Regions from separate parts of the Paenibacillus sp. FSL R7-277 genome, predicted to be linked through region 1. Evidence: riboswitches for the same ligand, from Rfam matches in the RefSeq annotation. Region 1 holds a riboswitch; the other holds the start of a gene.
The links. A riboswitch is a leader RNA that binds a small molecule or an ion and turns the genes downstream of it on or off. The one in region 1 is predicted to bind cyclic di-GMP.

Region 1 (8,963 bases):
ACTCCGAACTCCTCACTGCCGGAAGCTACCATCTGCACAGCCGGGAAATCCGAGCCCCCCGGGCGGATCTCAACATCCAGCCCCGCTTCTTTATAGAAGCCTTTTTCCACTGCGGTATAAAAGCCGGCAAACTGCGCCTGGTGAATCCACTTCAGCCGGAGCACCACCTTTTTCAGCTCGCCCGAGCCTTCCGCTCCCTGGCCTTCAGCCTTCCCGGCTTCCGTATTGTTACCGCAGGCGGTCAGGAGCAGCATTAGCGAGGTTAACAGCATCAGCGCTTTTGTTCTGGACTTGTTCCACATGGTTATTCCCCCGTTTATGAATGATTTAGTATTGCTCCAGCGCCTTCAGCACCGCTTGTGAATCACTTACACTGCCGAACACTCCGCCCTGCATTTGAACCATACTCAGCGCCGCCAGGTGATTCGCTTCATCCGTCGCTCCTGTACAATCTGCAAGGATCAGACACTCGTACCCGCGGTCATTGGCTTCCCGCATCGTGGTGTGTACACAGACATCGGTAGTAATACCGGTCAGAATCAGATGGGTAATTCCTTTATTCTTCAGGATCAGGTCCAGGTCTGTTGCGTAAAAGCTCCCTTTGCCCGGCTTGTCTATAATGTACTCTCCGTGGGCAGGCGCCAGCTCATCAATGATCTGCCAGCCGCGCTCCCCCCGCACGAGGATTCGTCCCGCCGGTCCTTCGGAGCCGATCTCGGCCCCGATCTGGCGGCTGCGCCACCGCTTGTTCGCCGGCAGATCCGACAGATCCGGCTTATGCCCCTCGCGGGTATGGATCACGGTGAAGCCTTCGATGTCCCGGATACGGGCCAGCAGCCGCTGAATGGGCTGGATCGCCCTCGCTGTTAATGAGAGGTCATAACCCATTCTCTCGACGTAACCGCCCTTGCCGCAAAAATCCGTCTGCATGTCGATAATCATCAGCGCTGTCTTCGCCGGGTCCACAGCCCCGTCATAAGGCCAGATGTAAGGTGTTGCTGCAATCTGCATGGTTTATGCTCCTCTCCTGATGTCGCTATCTCTATTAATGTTATATTAGTTAACATTAATTCGCGTTTCCTTGGTATGAGTTAGATTATATTACAATGAATTTGCGATGTCTTCGGTTTTATTACGAAATAATACACTGAATGTTTGTGTTTATTTACACAGTTAACATATACATAACATTAACACTCGCAAAATCGCTTATCAAAAAAGAACACTCCGATTCTTACCAAGCCCAGGGTGTCCCAACAGTTGAATGCTCATACTTTCCTCCCCCTGCCTCTTCCATAAGCTGTAAGCGCTGGGAAACCAGTTTTTTTGTCGAAATAGAGCTGCATATTTCGAGTTTTTTGATAAATAGGCATAATATAGTTGAAAAATAGCTCTTTAAGTACTAGAATTAAGCTTGTTTGCAGAAGTTAATGACGCGTAAGAACTATTTATGACTCTTTTTGTCGATTACAGTCGACCATAACTCCCACCTCTACAGGATGTATATCATTGATCTATTTCTAAAGGCAAACTTCCCGAAAGGGCAGGACGCAAAGCTATGGGCCTAAGAACGCCGGAATCTGCGTTTACGGTTGCCAGGCTGCCAATAGAGACCACTTAAGCCAGCTATTCAGGAGGGAAAGCCTCCCAGGCTTGATGATGTTCTTTTTCTGTACGAATTGCCATTGATCATACGAAAAAGTGAGGTTACAACCATGCCGCAGCAGGATATCGAACCAAGCCGATATGAATTCGTAGAGTCCCTGATGCTCGAACGTAAAGGTCTCCTGGATTCATTCTCTGTGGAGGGCCGAGCTTCTGACGGGACAACTGGAGATAAGAATGGAATTATCCTCGTGCAGGACAACCAGATATTCATTACTCCCCCGCTCCCCGGAGGTGCTCCCGCCCGCATTTCTGCGGTCCACCCTGTTGTCCTGAAGATCAACTGGAAGACCGTTACAGAGCCGACCGAGGTGACCAGGGCGGATTATATCACTTGGGAGATCTGTGAGAAGCCGCAATATGAAATTACCGTATCGCCTGACAAGCTCAAGGTCCACTTCACTTTATACCGTGCAGAGAAGTACGCCTGGAATCTGGTCAACTGCCCCGCCGCCTTCGAAGCGGTCGTCCGTGCCCAGCCCAATCCGGCGATGCTGCTGTCCACGCTCACCATAGAACAGATTATCGCCTCACTGGACAACCGTTTTATTCTGCGCAACCTGAACATTCCCGCCCTGTACGCGGAGCTTACGAACCCTACATATCTCCCCGTATGCATCGCTGAAGGCAGAGCCCCGCTGCCCGGCAAGGAAGCCCGGCTGGAATTCCTGCTGCCTGAGCATACACTGGAGGGGAACCGGATGCTTCAGGGACAGGGAGCCCGGGGTCAGAAGCCTGCGGAACCCTTGGAGTATCTCCGTTTCCCGGGAGCCCCCTTTGCCTTTGCAGGCGAAGTCTTCGCCCGCAAGCTGCCGCCGGAAGAAGGCATTCCCGGCCTCGACACAGACGGAAGGGTCCTGCCCCCTCCCCCGCCGCAGGATATCTACTTTGCTGCCGGTAATCATGCCAAGCTCCTTCCCTGTGGCAATATCGTAGCCCGGCACACCGGCAGGCCCCGTATCTGCGGAGGAAGCGGCAGCGTCCGGATATGTGACTTCCCTCCGGTCAGTCTTCTGGCCAGAGAGATGACAGATCCTGCGGGCGATGTTATGTTCGCAGGTGACATCATTGTACCGGGAGATCTGGAAGGACCTGTACGAATTGAAGCCCTCGGGAATGTGTACGTCTATGGCGATATCCGCCAATCTACAATTATAGCCACCGGCAGTATTTACGTTAGCGGCCAGGTCACCGGCAGCGGCCTGTACGCCGGACACGCCGGGGTAATGCAGCATCGTCTGCACAGCCTCGCATGCCTGCTGCGGACAGAGACGGACGGACTGCTTGAGGCAGCGCGCCAGCTGGCCAAGAATGTGGAATCCCGCCAGCAATCCGTGAATTACGGCCTGGTAGTCATGCTGCTGCTGGAGGATAAATACAGCCACTTGGGCAGCCTGATCCGTGATCTTCAGGCTGCGCTAAGCCGTATGAACGGGGCGTTCGGCTCCGGCACGGACCAGCTCTGGCAGATGCTTGAGGTATTCGCCCATCCGGGACAATTCACCGGGTACATCACGGACAGTGTCCTAAGCCGCTTCTCCAGGCTGCTGCTTAAGCTGGGTGAGGAGATTGAGCTGCTCCAGGAGGAGCATGCGGTGATTAATCTCGCCCGGTCACAGGACAGCCGCCTGGAGTCCGGCGGCAAGCTGCTTGTGCGTGATTCCTGCTAAGACTACTACTATATAAGGAGAAGTGAGAGCGTGCGATATAACCGTCTGGGCAATAGCGGCCTGCAGGTGTCCGCCCTGGGTCTTGGAACCAATTCCTTCGGCAAACGGGCAGATCAGGAAACCTCGGTCCGCATTCTGCACACCGCTATGGATCAGGGCATCAATTTCATCGATACCGCCAATATCTATGCCGGATCTGAATCGGAGCGGATCATCGGCCTTGCGCTTGAAGGCAAACGCCATAACGCAGTGCTGGCGACCAAAGCCGGATTGCCGAAGCATGAGGGACCCGGCGGCAGCGGCTCTTCGCGCCATCATCTGATGCAGGAGCTGGAGGGCAGCCTGCGCCGGCTGAAGACCGACTATGTGGATCTGTATCAGATTCACACCTTCGATCCCTACACACCGCTGGAGGAAACGCTGCGTACGCTGGATGATCTGATCTCCGCAGGCAAGGTGCGCTATATCGGAGCCTCCAATTATGCCGCCTGGGAGTTGATGAAGGCGCTTGGAATCAGCGAAGCCCGTAACTGGGCGAAATACATCTCTATCCAGTGCAGCTATTCGCTGGCTGACCGCACGCCCGAAGCGGAGCTGCTTCCGCTCTGCCTGGATCAGGGTCTGGGCATCATCCCGTACTTCCCTCTGGCGGGCGGCATTCTTACCGGCAAATATACTGGCAGCAGCAAGGTCCCTGCCGGCTCCAGAGCAGAGACCGATCCGAACTTCCGCCGCTTCCTTACCCCGGAGCGCATCTCGCTCGGGGAGCAGGTTCAGGCCATTGCGGAGCGACTGGGCACCTCACCTGCAGCTCTATCCCTGGCTTGGCTGATGAACCGGCCCGCCGTCTCCACGGTGATTGTCGGTGCAACTACAGTAGAGCAGGTACAACATAATCTGCAGAGTCTCTCCGCTTCAACGGATGCGGGAATACTTGAGCAGCTTGACCAGGCCAGCGCCGCCTTCCGCACCAGCGAGCCGTTTGCAGTCTACCGGCTGCCGTAAGCGCTGACGGTGACGTTCATATTCATATACAAAAGCGAGCCCCCTTATACGGAGACTCGCTTTTGTGTATTTTGGCTAATGCTGAAGCTGTATTGTATTATACCGCAGCAATAAACCGCTCCATGTCTTCCTGTACGGTAGTAATACCGCCGATACCGAAGGTATCTACCAGAACCTTAGCTACATTAGGCGACAGGAAGGCCGGAAGTGTAGGACCCAGGTGAATGTTCTTCACGCCCAGATGCAGCAGCGCCAGCAGTACAATCACCGCTTTTTGCTCATACCAGGCAATGTTATAGGAGATCGGAAGATCGTTGATGTCTGCAAGACCGAACACTTCCTTCAGCTTAAGCGCTATAACCACAAGAGAATAGGAGTCATTGCACTGGCCGGCATCAAGCACGCGGGGAATTCCGCCGATATCGCCAAGCGCCAGCTTGTTATATTTGTATTTGGCACAGCCGGCGGTCAGGATCACCGTATCACTCGGCAGCTCTGCTGCGAAGTCGGTGTAATAATTCCGGCTCTTCATCCGCCCGTCGCAGCCGGCCATGACGAAGAATTGCTTGATGGCGCCGCTCTCTACCGCTCCAACCACCTGATCCGCGACATTCATTACAGCCGCATGCGCGAAGCCGCCGATAATCTCGCCTGTCTCAATCTCCACCGGAGCGCTGCAGCTCTTGGCCTGCTCAATCAGCGCCGAGAAATCCTTCTCTCCGTCCGCGCCTGCCGCGATATGCTGAATTCCCGGATACCCGGTGTTGCCTGTCGTGTACAGCCGGTCTTTGTAGCTGTCCTTCGGCGGCACAATACAGTTCGTAGTCATCAGAATCGGACCATTGAAGCTGGCAAATTCCTCATTCTGCTTCCACCATGCATTGCCGTAGTTGCCTACGAAGTGGCTATACTTCTTGAAGGCCGGATAGTAGTGGGCCGGCAGCATCTCACTGTGCGTATACACATCCACTCCGGTACCCTCGGTCTGCTTCAACAGCGCCTCCATATCCTTGAGGTCATGACCGCTGATCAGAATACCAGGGTTCGTGCCTACCCCAATATTGACTGTGGTAATCTCCGGATTGCCGTAGGCTGCGGTGTTCGCACGGTCAAGCAGCGCCATCACATCCACGCCGAACTTGCCGCATTCCAGCACCAGAGCCGTCAGCTCACCGCCGCTTAGATTGTCATCCAGTGCTGCAGCCAAGCCTTTCTCCATAAAAGCATGTGCTCCTGCTTCATAGAAGCCCAGTACCGCAGCATGCTCCATGTAAGCAGCCATTCCCTTCAGGCCATAGGTCAGCAGCTCGCGCAAGGAACGGATATCCTCATGCTCCGTAGCAAGCACACCGACGGTTGCCGCCTTGTCCATCAGCTCTTCATCAGTCACTGCATTCCAGTTCGCTGCGTCATGCTCCGACAAATAGGCCATCACTCCGGCATCAGCCACTCTGCTGCGCCACAGATCCCGCAGGGCCAGTCCTTCCCGGACCTTCGCGTTGAAATATTCCGGCACAAAGTTAGCATTGGTAATCGTAGCGAACAAGCTCTCTATGATAAATTTCTCCGTCACCGGATCAGTAATCCCCAGCTCACGCCCGCTGCGCGCGAAGATGGCGATGCCCTTGAGTGTATACACCAGAAGATCCTGCAGCTTAGCTACCTCACTGGTCTTGCCGCACACCCCCTGAATCGTACAACCCGTCCCCTTAGCTGCCTCCTGACACTGGAAACAAAACATTTCGCTCATTACCTGATCACTCCTTATCATTAATGGAATCGCTCTGTGCCTCGCCTTTACAGTTACCAATAATTGTAGTAGACTTTCGTCTATCAATCGGTAACGAATGTTACCAATCACAACACATCGGGAGGAAAAGTATGAGACCGGAGCCCGCTTCGCTGCAATCCTGCCTGCTATTTCGCGGAAAGTCCGCAGATGAGATCGAACAGCTGCTGCATACACTGGCTTACGCTGTCAGCTCCTACCATAAGAATGCGATTATTCTGGCAGAGGGTGATCCGGCGGACCGGCTTGGGATTCTGCTCTCCGGCCGCATTGAGGTGCAGAAGACACACCCTACCGGCAGCAGTGTAACCATCGCCCACCTGAAGGAAGGGCAGACCATAGGCGAAGCTGTATTATTCCGCAGGAATAACACCGTGCCCGCCACCGTCACGGCCACAGGCCCCTGCAAGGTGATGTTCATCAGCAAGCAGGAGCTGCTGAGATTATTCGCGGCCGACACCGATATCCTTACCCGCTTCATCGAGAATCTGTCCGAGCGGCTGGTGCTCGTGAACCGGAAGATCGAGAACCTGTCCGCCGGACCGCTGCGCCGCCGTATCGTAGACTTCCTGCTGGAGCAGGGAGAGCAGCAGGAGTCCGATCGGCTGAAGCTCCCCTTCAGCCGGAAGGAATGGGCTGAACATATGAATACCGCCCGCCCTTCCTTGTCACGGGAGCTGGGATTCCTGCGCGACCAGGGCTGGATCGAATTCAAGGGCAATGAAATCACCCTGCTGAACCGGAGCCGGATGCATGATTACATCCAGACTCTGCCCTCTTCGGCAGGCAATCTATAGGAACCGCAAATCACCAAGGAGGATACAAGCATGCCACTATACACTGCACAACAGATCGACCGGCTGCTGGCTGAGCACAGACAATGGTTCACCGGCGGAGTCACGAGAACCCCCGGCTTCCGGCTGGAGCAGCTTCAGAAGCTGAAGGAGGCCATCTCACGCAATGAAGCCCGGATTATCGCTGCACTGAACCAGGATCTGCATAAAAGCGAATTCGAGGCTTACGCCACAGAGATCGGATTCACGCTGGACAGCATCGGCTATATGATGAAGCATCTACGGCGCTGGATGAAGCCGGTGAAGGTAGGCTCACCGCTGCACCTGTTCCCGGCACGGAGCAGAATCATAGCCGAGCCTTACGGGACGGTGCTAATTATCGGGCCGTTCAACTACCCGTTCCAGCTGCTGATCGAGCCGTTAATCGGTGCCATTGCCGCCGGGAACTGCGCCGTACTGAAGCCCTCCGAGAGCACGCCCGCTACCTCCGCTGTCATTGAGGACATGATCCGGGAGACCTTTGATCCCGCCTATATCCGGGTAGTACAGGGTGAGAAGGAAACGACGAATCTGCTGATTCATGCGGCGTTCAATTATATTTTTTTCACCGGGAGTGTGCCTGTCGGCAGAATTGTCATGGAAGCGGCGGCGAAGAACCTGGTACCCGTCACCCTTGAGCTGGGCGGCAAAAGCCCAGTAATCGTAGACCGGAGCGCCGACCTGGAGACTGCAGCGAAGCGGATTGTCTGGGGGAAGCTGATCAATGTGGGACAGACCTGTATTGCGCCTGATTATCTGCTGGTCCATAGGGAGGTAGCAGCCGAGCTGATTGAGCGGATGAAGCGCTGCGTCACTGATTTCTATGGCACAGACATCCGGCAGAACACAGACTACGGACGGATCGTGAATGAACGCCAGCTGCGGCGGATCGGGGAGATGCTGGAGCGGGACCGCGATAAGCTGATTCTGGGCGGGACGGTCATTCCCGAGGAGCTATATATCGAGCCGTCTCTGATCTATCCGGCGGCCTGGAGTGACGCTTCCATGGAGGATGAGATCTTCGGGCCTGTGCTGCCGATTATGGAGTATACCCGGCTGGAGGAGGCCATCCAGAGCATCAACGCCCGTCCGAAGCCACTCGCTCTCTATCTGTTCACCCGCGATAAGCAGGTGGAGCAACAGGTGATGACCGAGGTGTCCTTCGGCGGCGGCTGCATCAACGATACCATCTCCCATGTAGCCAGCACCCGGCTGCCGTTCGGAGGTGTCGGGAATTCCGGGATCGGCGGCTACCACGGCAAATACAGCTTTGACCTCTTCTCCCATCACAAAAGCATTGTTAAGCGAGGCACCCGTCTTGACCTCGGCATTGTCTACCCGCCCTACGGCAGCAAGGTCAAGCTGGCGCGGAAGCTGCTGAAATAGCGCCGGGGCAGGAGCAGCAGGGAAACCTCTTTTATATAGAAGGAAGGTTTCCTTTGTGGTGTAGTATGGATTGATCCTCACCTCAACCCGCAATCCGCCCAGCCACCCAGCCCGCGACCTCTTTCTCCGGAATAGGCTTGCTGATATAGTAGCCCTGAATCTTGTCACAGCGGGTCCGCTCCAGAAAAGCAAGCTGCTCCGGGGTCTCAACCCCTTCAGCCGTAACGTTCAGTCCCATATCATGGCCGATGGTGACGATGGAGCTGGCCAGCGACCTATTGTTCGGGGTATCGATGCTGTCGATGAAGGACTTGTCGATCTTCAGGGTAGTAATCGGGAGCTGCTTCAGATAGCTGAGTGAGGAATAGCCCGTTCCGAAGTCATCCAGCGCAATCCCAATGCCCCTCTCCTTGAGCGCCTCCAGCTTGGAGCTGATCGCCTCGAAGGATTCCATGAAGATGGATTCTGTAATCTCCAGCTCAAGATACTCCGGCGCAAGCCCGGTATCCTCCAGCACGCTCAGCACCATCTCCGTGAAGTCATCCAGCATAAGCTGAATGACCGAGATATTAACCGAGATATGATAGCCCTCATAGCCCTGATTCTGCAGATCCT
Region 2 (8,963 bases), on a different contig from region 1:
TTGAAGGCATCCTTGCGGCGCTTGCGGATGTCGAGAATGGCCGTCATGTCCACCTCGTTGAAGGTGGTCAGCATCGCGGCCGTCTGCTGCGCTTCGACCAGGCGGCTGGCAATCGTCAGCCGCCGCCGCGACATGCGCTTGCGCTCGGTGGCTTTGCCGTCCTCGGCATGCGGCGCCTTGCCCGCTGCCTGCGGCGCGGGCTTCGCCGGCTCCGGCCGCACGGCCGCCGGAGCTGCTGGCGCAGCGGCCTGCGGCCCGGCTGCGCCATGACCATCCACATCGGCCTGACCGATCCGGCCGATAGGGTCGCGGGCACTGACCTCGCCGAGGTCGATGCCCCGCTCCCGCGCCAGCTTGCGCGCCCCCGGCGAAGCCAGGGCCGCAGTGCCTGCCGCCGCACCTTCGGCGGCGGCTGGAGCCGTTACCGCAGCGGCCGGTTCAGCCGCTGCGGCACTTGCGGCAGCAGCGGGCGCGCTGCCGCTCTGGGGAGCATTATCTGCTGCAGGCTTGCCCCCGCTGGCAGCACCTGCCCCGGCGGCGCTGCCGATGATGCCGATGGCTTCGCCTACGGCAACGTTCTCGCCCGCCTGGCGCAGGATGGAGGAGATGACGCCGTCCTCCTCCGCACTGATCTCGAGATTGACCTTGTCGGTCTCAAGCTCGGCAAGCACATCTCCCTGGCCGACAGTGTCGCCTTCTTTAACCAGCCATTTGTAGATCGTTCCTTCGGAAATCGATTCGCCCAAATCGGGTACTTTTATCTCGGACACAGGCCGTACCTCCCCAAATATAGTGGTGTGCGTGATATCGGATGACCGCCTTGCTGTGCTCAGGAAGACGGTACAGTTGCTTGCACTGCAGCATTCAATTTCAGGGCTTCCCGGACAATGCGCCGCTGCTCGAAGCTGTGGACATCTGCGTAGCCGCTGGCCGGACTGGAACGGTCCGGACGGCCGATATACTGGACAGTGACCTTCTGCGGTGCGATGGCGCGCAGTCGGGATTCGGCATACGTCCACCCGCCCATATTCTTCGGTTCTTCCTGCACCCAGACGATCTCCTCCAGAGAGCTGAAGCTGCTAAGGTGAGCGCCAAGCTCGCGTTCCGGGAAAGGATAGAGCTGTTCCATGCGCAAAATGTGCAGCCAGGAGAAGTCCTGTCCGCGCGTTGCCTCCAGCTCCGTCTGCAGGTCGATGGCCACCTTGCCGCTGCATACCACGAGGCGCTTCACGGCTTCCGGCTTACTGCCGAGCAGCGGCTCGGGAAGAACCGGCTGGAAGGTGCCCGAAGCGAGATCCGCTCCGGCTGAGGTGCTGCGCGTGTTACGGATCAGGCTCTTCGGCGCCATGATCACCAGCGGCCGGGCATCCGGTTGTCCGCAGAGCGCGGCCTGACGGCGGAGCAGATGGAAATACTGCGCAGCGCTGGTCAGGTTGGCTACAGTCCAGTTCTCCTCGGCGGAGAGCTGGAGGAACCGTTCCATTCGGCCGCTGGAGTGCTCTGGTCCTTGGCCTTCATAGCCATGAGGCAGCAGGATCGTCAGATTGCTGCGCTGCGTCCACTTGGCACGGCCGGCGGAAATGAACTGGTCGATAATGACCTGAGCGGCATTGGCGAAGTCGCCATATTGAGCCTCCCAGATGACGAAGGTCTCCGGTGCGAACACGTTATAACCATATTCGAAGCCGAGGACAGAGGCCTCGGACAGCGGACTGTTGTAGACGCCGAATGAAGCGCTGGAATCACTCAGCTGATGCAGCGGAGAATAGAGTTCGCCGTTCTCGCTGTCATGCAGCACCAGATGGCGGTGGGCGAAGGTGCCGCGCTGTGAATCCTGTCCGCTGAGGCGGATCGGCGTGCCATCCTTCAGGATGGTAGCGAAGGCCAGTGTCTCTGCCAGTGCCCAGTCTACCCGCTCTCCGTCATTCAGCGCATCCTTGCGGCGCTGCAGAATCCGTTCCAGCTTCGGATAGACCTTGAAGCCCGCCGGTACGCGCAGCAGCTCGCGGTTAATTTCCTGCAGACCGGCCAGAGGGAAGGCTGTCGGACGCTGCTGGGGACTGCTGTTATCCAGCGCGACGGCGGTTTTGGACTCCGCATTCTTCTGCTTGCCTTCCTTCATCTGATCGAAGGCCTGCTGGAGGACGCTCTCCGCCTCGGCAATCATGTTCTTAAGATCATCGGCTGTGATTACCTTCTCGCGCTCCAGGCGTTCTGCATAAGCACGGTACACAGTAGGGTGGTTCCGCACTTTGCCGTACACAATCGGCTGGGTCGTCTCGGGATCATCCATTTCATTATGTCCGTGGCGGCGGTAGCCGATCAGATCAATCAGGAAGTCCTTCTTGAACATATGGCGGTAAGCGCTGGCCAGACGGACTGCGGCAATGCAGGCTTCCGGGTCATCGGCATTGACATGCACGATTGGAATCTCATACCCTTTGGCCAGGTCGCTGGCATAATGGGTGGAGCGGGAATCCTCGCTCTCGGTGGTGAAGCCGATCCGGTTATTGACGATAATATGCACGGTACCGCCATTCTGATAACCCTGCAATTTGCCGATATTAAGCGTCTCAGCGACAATACCTTCGCCAGGGAAGGCTGCATCGCCGTGCATCAGCACAGCCATAGCCTTGCTTGTGTTCAGCTTAGGCAGTCCCGGAGCGTTGCGTTCTTCCTGTGCGGCGCGTGTGAAGCCCTCGACGACAGGATTGACGAATTCAAGATGGCTCGGGTTATTGGCCAGCGTGATCCGGGTACGTACGGTCTCGCCTTCGCGGACGGCACGGTCAGCCCCGAGATGGTACTTCACATCACCGCTCCAGCCGTAGGTCACACCCATGGAGCCTTCCGAAGGGAACAGCTCTTTGTTCGGCGAATGATGGAACTCTGAGAAAATAATATCATAAGGCTTGCCCAGAATATGAGCCAGCACATTAAGTCTTCCGCGGTGGGCCATACCCATCAGGATATGCTCAGCGCCGTCATGCGCGGCAGCCCGCACAATCTCATCCAGCATCGGCACAAGGGCATCATTGCCCTCCAGGCTGAAGCGCTTTTGGCCGACGAAGGTCTTGTGCAGGAAGGTCTCGAAATGCTCCACCTGAACCAGCCGCTTCAGCAGCTCTTTGCGTTCTGTATTATTCAGCGGGGCAGGGGAGGTCATCGATTCCGCCTGGCTGTTGAGCCAGCGCAGCTCGCGTTCATCATGCACATGCCCGAATTCATAAGCAATGGTCTGTGTATAGGCCTGGCGCATTCTGTGGACGGCATCCATCGCGGTATGCACATCCGCAGGGGCATTATCCCAGATCAGCGAAGCGGGCAGGGCATTAAGATCCTCGCGGGTAAGCTCGTAGGTCTCCAGCTCCAGCCATTTGGCCATCGGGTTCGTGCTGCGTTCCAGCGGGTCAATGTCTGCGGCCATATGGCCATATATTCGAATATTGGCGATCAGCTTCGAGGCCTTGACAGCCTTCTTGAGCCACTCGGCATCTGCTGATACGGCAGGCCTTGGAGCCCTCTCGGCATCGGGTGCCAGTGGAGGGGGGCCGGATACGGTGAAGAGATCGCGGTAATGCTGTTCAACAGAAGAGGGGTCCTTGACAAATTGCTCATATCTTTCTTGGATGTAGCCCAGGTTGGGGCCGTAGTATTTGCTCCATACTGTGTCGTTATAGGGCTCTTTGACTGCCATGAATAGGTCCTCCTAACGGATAAACTCCACGCGAGGCATCCAGTGTGCCACTTGGCGGAGCTGCAAATGTTTGCGGTTTCATTCTCATCCTATTGTGCTACTTTCCGGCGGGGTAATCAATTCATACTTTCGGTCAATCCGTTCGCAATTTGGCATGATTCATTACAGTATTCATACGGAACTATCATAAATAGAAAAACTCATATAACAGTCCGTCATCCATACAAATGGGTAATTGTCTCTATACGATGTTGCGTGGTGCGGTAAGGCGGGGCGGATGGGGTTCCCTTTAGTATATTTAAACTATTAGCTAGTGTTTGAACTTGGAACTGGAAATATTTATACAAGCCGCTGGCAATTTCAGCTAAGTTTCCTCACATTTTTTAATAAAAAAATTCCAGAAAACGACACACTAATCGCACATGATCTTGTATAATGTTATTGCGGAGAACGGTTTCATCGATTCTTGCCAGATCCTTTCATGATGGAAAGGGTCCAGTAAAAGGTAAACCTGCCGAAAGACAGGGGCACAAAGTCTCGGATCTAAAGTAGAAATACTACAAAGTAGCAATACTACTATGATGGCCGGACTGCCTGGGGACGCGAAAATTCTAGGAGGAGATTTCTTGGATATGTCCAACCAGGGGAATGACGAGCTGCAGGCAGTAGATCTGGATTTAGAATGGGTGCACTTGCTGATGTCTGCCAAGCAGGCGGGGATCGCGGCGGAGGATATCCGCCGGTTTCTAAGTGAGAAGGCGCTCCAGGCGATGTAAGGGCGGTCATCATTGTTCGGATACATACAGAAAAGGCACAGCGTCCGGTACGCTGTGCCTTTTCTGTATGCCGCTTGAAAGGCTGCCTTCGCCGAAGGCGGCCTCCCTGCCGTGCGGAGTCTTCCCTGTGGCATATAATGCTCGTCTAGTTGTCCTTTTGTTCCATGCGCCATTTCTGGTAATCGAGGAATTCCTTGAATTCGCGTTTGCTTATACCGGAGGCCATGGCCTCCTGAACAAGCCGGAACCATTCCCCGTCCAGAGCCTGTTCTTCCGTCTCTGCCAGTCCGCCATACAACAGTGCATGAATGGATACCTGAAGCGCGTCAGCGATTTTTTCGATGAATTGAATGGAGGGGTTGGATTGAATGTTCCGTTCCACATTACTGAGGTATGATTTCGCCACATCAGCCTTATCGGCAAGCTCGGATAACGAATAGCCCTTCTCCAGCCGGAGTTTGTGGATGCGGCTTCCCATAGTATCTGACACGATTACAACGCCCTCCGTACTTTTTTTGGTGAAAAATAAGAAGTGATATGCTTCGCGCTATACATTCTCCTTATCTTTCTCGTTGAAACGGTACCGCCCGTTCAAAGGCCGGCAAAGCCGTTTTCTCTTGTCAGTATAACAAAAATCCGCAAAACGGACAAAAATCCTTGAACCCGGCAGCGGGGAAAAAGAAACGGCATACCCGGCCCGGATGGGGGAGGATATGCCGTCTTGATGGATTGCTGAAAGCTGCCTTCCTAATAAAAGGACGGCAAAGCCATTTTCACTTGTATAGGCTGGCCCCTGATCTACTTGGCTTCTCCCACTCCTTGAAGAGCATCGAAGGTCCAGTTCAGAGCTAAGCCGTCACCCTGGAAAATGTTCTGATCGAGCGTGTTGTCTACGAATTCGAAGGCGATCTTGAAGGTCTTGGACCCGGCGGCGGCAATCCCTCCTGGCAGTACACCTGCTGCTACGAGATCGTAGCTGGGGGTGTTTTTTAGATCCTTCAGGGAGATCTCGGACAGCACATGACCGCTTAGTGAACCGCCGGTGTACGTATTATCCAGGAGCTTGACCTTGAAGTGGTCTCCGAGATCCTGGCCCGCGTTATCGCCCTTGGCATCGGTCACGGTGTAAGTGGTGGCAAGCTTGAGGAATTTGATATCCAGTGTGCCGTCATTGGACAAGGTGAAGGTGCGGACGGTGTAGTCTCCCGGCTTCAGATTCGTCAGCGCTACCGGAGTATTGAAGGAAGAGCCGAGCTTCAGCGTACCCGCTGCGAAGGTTGCCGTGCTGGTAGCTGTGGAGCTGAAGTAAGCGAAGGTGCCCCCGCCGATTAAAGACAAGCCCAGTGCTGCCGATGCTACGCCAAGACCCAATGTTTTTTTGATACCCATTATTTATTTCCTCCTCGAATGGTTTGTTTTTGTGGAATTATTTGAGCGTGCCTTTTTCCTGGTTGGCTTCAAAATTCAGAGTCAGTGCAAGCGTGTCGCCCTGATAATAGTTCTGCGGCTGGAGGGTCTCCTTGAAGGCGAACTGGATGGTCAGGTTATCCGAGGTGCCGGCTTTGATGCCGGACTTCTCTCCGCCTAAGATCGCTCCGAGAATTCCCCGGGCCACCAGATCGGGACTCTCCTGCTCCAGATCGGCCAGCGAGATGACCAGGAGCGGCGATTCCTTCTTATCCTTGTTCACGAGGAAGGTCACAATAATATCATCCTTGAAATTATGGGAGCCGTTGTCTCCCTGGGCGTCTGTAATGGCCGATGAGGTGCGCAGTACCACTTTGGGAATATTGAGCGTCCCGTCATTTTTGAGCTTGAAGTCCCGTAAGACGGTATCGCCCGGCTTGAGATTGCTGAGATTAACAATGACGGAGGGATCAGATTGTAATGATAGGGTTCCGTTGTTAAAAGAAGCTGAGGAAGTAGAAGTGCTGCTGAAGTAAGCGAAGGTGCCTCCGCCGACCAGGGTTAAGCCTAATGCTGCCGATACAACGCCGAGACCTAATGTTTTTTTGACGTTCATTTGTTCATCCCTCTCTTATGAGTCTGCTTTGTGCATAGCCGGTGCTTCCGGCAAGCTGTATTGTGGCTCCGCGTTTCGTAAACGGGAGAGGACAATTGATCATTGTACGAGATCAGTCAGAGTATCCGGCCCGCCGCTGCTGGCTGCGGATGACGGGGCATTCTTCTTTTCCAGTGCCGCAACGGCCTTCCAGGAAGAATACAGCGCGTAGAGAAGCAGGAGCAGTCCGGGAATAATCATCAGCACTACGCTTCCGGCTTTGGAGACTGCGAAGCTCATGGCATAGCCCACATAGGGGACGGTCACGCCGGTGTACTCACCTACCACATTCGTGGAACTGACGGCTGCGGTGTCGGCTGAATCATTATTGTCGCCCTTGGTGGTGTAGCTGGCTTCCCCCAGAGCACTGTTCAGCTCGGCAGCGACCACGCGGTGGGTAATCAGGATATTATCGGGATTCAGAAAAGTGATCACATCGCCCTTCTGGAACCGGGTCATGTCCCCGCCCGGCTTAATGGCCACAATGGAACCGGTCTGGATGCCGGGCTCCATGGAGCCGGATAATACCGTCTTGATCTGGTAGCCGAAGAAGGAGGGCTCGCCGCCGGAGGCTTTGGAGATGACAACGGCTGTGATTAGCACCAGGAACACTATAAGAATCAGAGTGGAAATTATCGTATTGACTATTTTTCGGATGCGCATCTTATTCGCCGCCTTTGCTGGGTTCAGATTGTGGAGCCGGTGTAGCTGTAGGAGCAGGCTGCGCGCCGTCCATTACAGTGCCTGGAATTACGCTGCCGGGTAATGGATCTGGAGTTGCTTCCGGTAAAACAATCTCAGTCGCCGGAGTGGCAGTGGGAATAACCTCTGCTGCTGCTGAAGCTGTGGGGACTGGATTGTCCTCTACAGGCGCTGCGGGAGCAGGCTCCTCTCCCGGCTGGCTTTTGTCAGGAAGACTGGTTGCGGCCGGCTGGTTCTGTGCTTGTTCATGCTCCAGCTTCAGCGCTTCGTCAGCAGCCTTCTGCTTCTCTATGGCGAGCCGCTGGGCTTCCTCCGCTCTGGCTTTATCGGCCTTTTCAAGCGCCAGGCGTTCCTCTTCCTCTTGCTGTGCCTTCGCTTTGTCCTCAAGGGTTGTTTTGGCTTCAGCGATTTCTGTGAGCCGCTCCTGTAAGGTATGGATTGTGGAGAACAGGGTATCCTTGGACGCCGTTAATTCGGTATTCAACTGCTCATACGTGGCCAGCAGCGCGGGGGATACCTGCGAATCTGCTTGGTAGGCGCTGGTTACGAATGAGAGGATAGGCTCTTCAGCAGGGAAGCTGTAGTCATCCTGCCGGAGCAAGACGCGGTCCGGATTGCCGGTGGGCAAGGATCCGCCGATATCATGAATCGAGCCAAGATACTGCACAATTCCGCTTAACGTCTCTGCCAGCGATTCCGACAGAATCCCGCTTTGATGAAGGCTCTCTTGAATCTGGTCGAAGAACTGGGCATCACGGATTTCCAGACAGTTAGGATCGAGGTTCTCCATATATCCTCCAAGCTTGTGCAGAATGGCCGCTGCATTGCCAATTTCCTGCAGAATGTGTTGCCAGACCATCCCATTGAAGCTCAGCTGCTTCTCCAGCAGGTCGATCTCGCTGCCAGCTTGAGTGAGCTCGGACGAGAGTTCGTCCGCAGCCTGATCCAGCTCTGCAAGCGACAGCTCTCCGGCAGCGACTGAGGTGTTATACACTCCGCTGATGCTGTGGCTGCCAAGGGAAGCTTTCAGCTCTATGACGGTGTTTAGATGCCCGCTGAATTCCGACAACAACTGCTCAATCTGACCCGGGAAAACTGAACACAGCCCGATGGAGCTGATCTGTTCCTGGGAGGTGTTGAACTCTCCATAGGTGCTGCCGATCTGGCCTGAGGTGTACATCAGGAGCACAGATACGGCCATACCCGATTGCAGAATCCGCAGGCCGAGCTTCCTGGTTTTCCGTTTGCGCCGCTTGGCAGATCTGGGGTACATAGCTAAGCCCCTCTCGAGTTACTAATGAAAAATTCGTTATATTCGTTCTTAATAAAGAACGATATCGTAAGCAAATCATACACTGTGCTGCTCAGAAAAGAAAAATGTTATTTTCAGCGGAATGTTCGCAATAAAGTACGAAATGTATGAGATATCTCGATTTATCTGACGATCTCGCTGTTTTTCACAAATGTTCTTTATAAAGAACGGTAGGCGGGCGTGGCTGGTGGGAGCGGAGAAAGGTGAGGGGGAGACGAGGGGGAGGTAAAGTGCATAGGAGTTATCCGCTGATAGTGGGCGGGAGGTGGAAATGAGGGGCATAAGTGCCCCTGAATGGGGCAAAAGTGGGCGGCGAACGGGAATGAGGGGCATTAGTGCCCCTGAATGGGGCGAAAGTAGGCGGCGAACGGGAATGAGGGGCATTAGTGCCCCTGAATGGGGCGAAAGTAGGCG

Region 2: another riboswitch for cyclic di-GMP. It lies ahead of C173_RS34065 (anti-repressor SinI family protein); the one in region 1 lies ahead of C173_RS21205 (flagellar assembly protein A).

What each region holds. Positions count from the first base shown of each region.
Region 1 covers NZ_ASPX01000071.1:27,267-36,229, reverse strand. Annotated here, with positions in the region: gene C173_RS21215 (ABC transporter substrate-binding protein) at 1-302, opposite strand, end outside; gene biuH (biuret amidohydrolase) at 328-1,011, opposite strand; cyclic di-GMP riboswitch class I at 1,516-1,608, shown strand; gene C173_RS21205 (flagellar assembly protein A) at 1,686-3,335, shown strand; gene C173_RS21200 (aldo/keto reductase) at 3,366-4,340, shown strand; gene hcp (hydroxylamine reductase) at 4,438-6,090, opposite strand; gene C173_RS21190 (Crp/Fnr family transcriptional regulator) at 6,222-6,926, shown strand; gene C173_RS21185 (aldehyde dehydrogenase) at 6,957-8,348, shown strand; gene C173_RS33010 (ABC transporter substrate binding protein) at 8,431-8,963, opposite strand, start outside.
Region 2 covers NZ_ASPX01000119.1:94,369-103,331, reverse strand. Annotated here, with positions in the region: gene odhB (2-oxoglutarate dehydrogenase complex dihydrolipoyllysine-residue succinyltransferase) at 1-770, opposite strand, end outside; gene C173_RS31295 (2-oxoglutarate dehydrogenase E1 component) at 830-3,697, opposite strand; cyclic di-GMP riboswitch class I at 4,192-4,295, shown strand; gene C173_RS34065 (anti-repressor SinI family protein) at 4,330-4,473, shown strand; gene C173_RS31290 (helix-turn-helix domain-containing protein) at 4,619-4,951, opposite strand; gene C173_RS31285 (TasA family protein) at 5,272-5,862, opposite strand; gene C173_RS31280 (TasA family protein) at 5,900-6,496, opposite strand; gene sipW (signal peptidase I SipW) at 6,596-7,198, opposite strand; gene C173_RS31270 (hypothetical protein) at 7,200-8,510, opposite strand.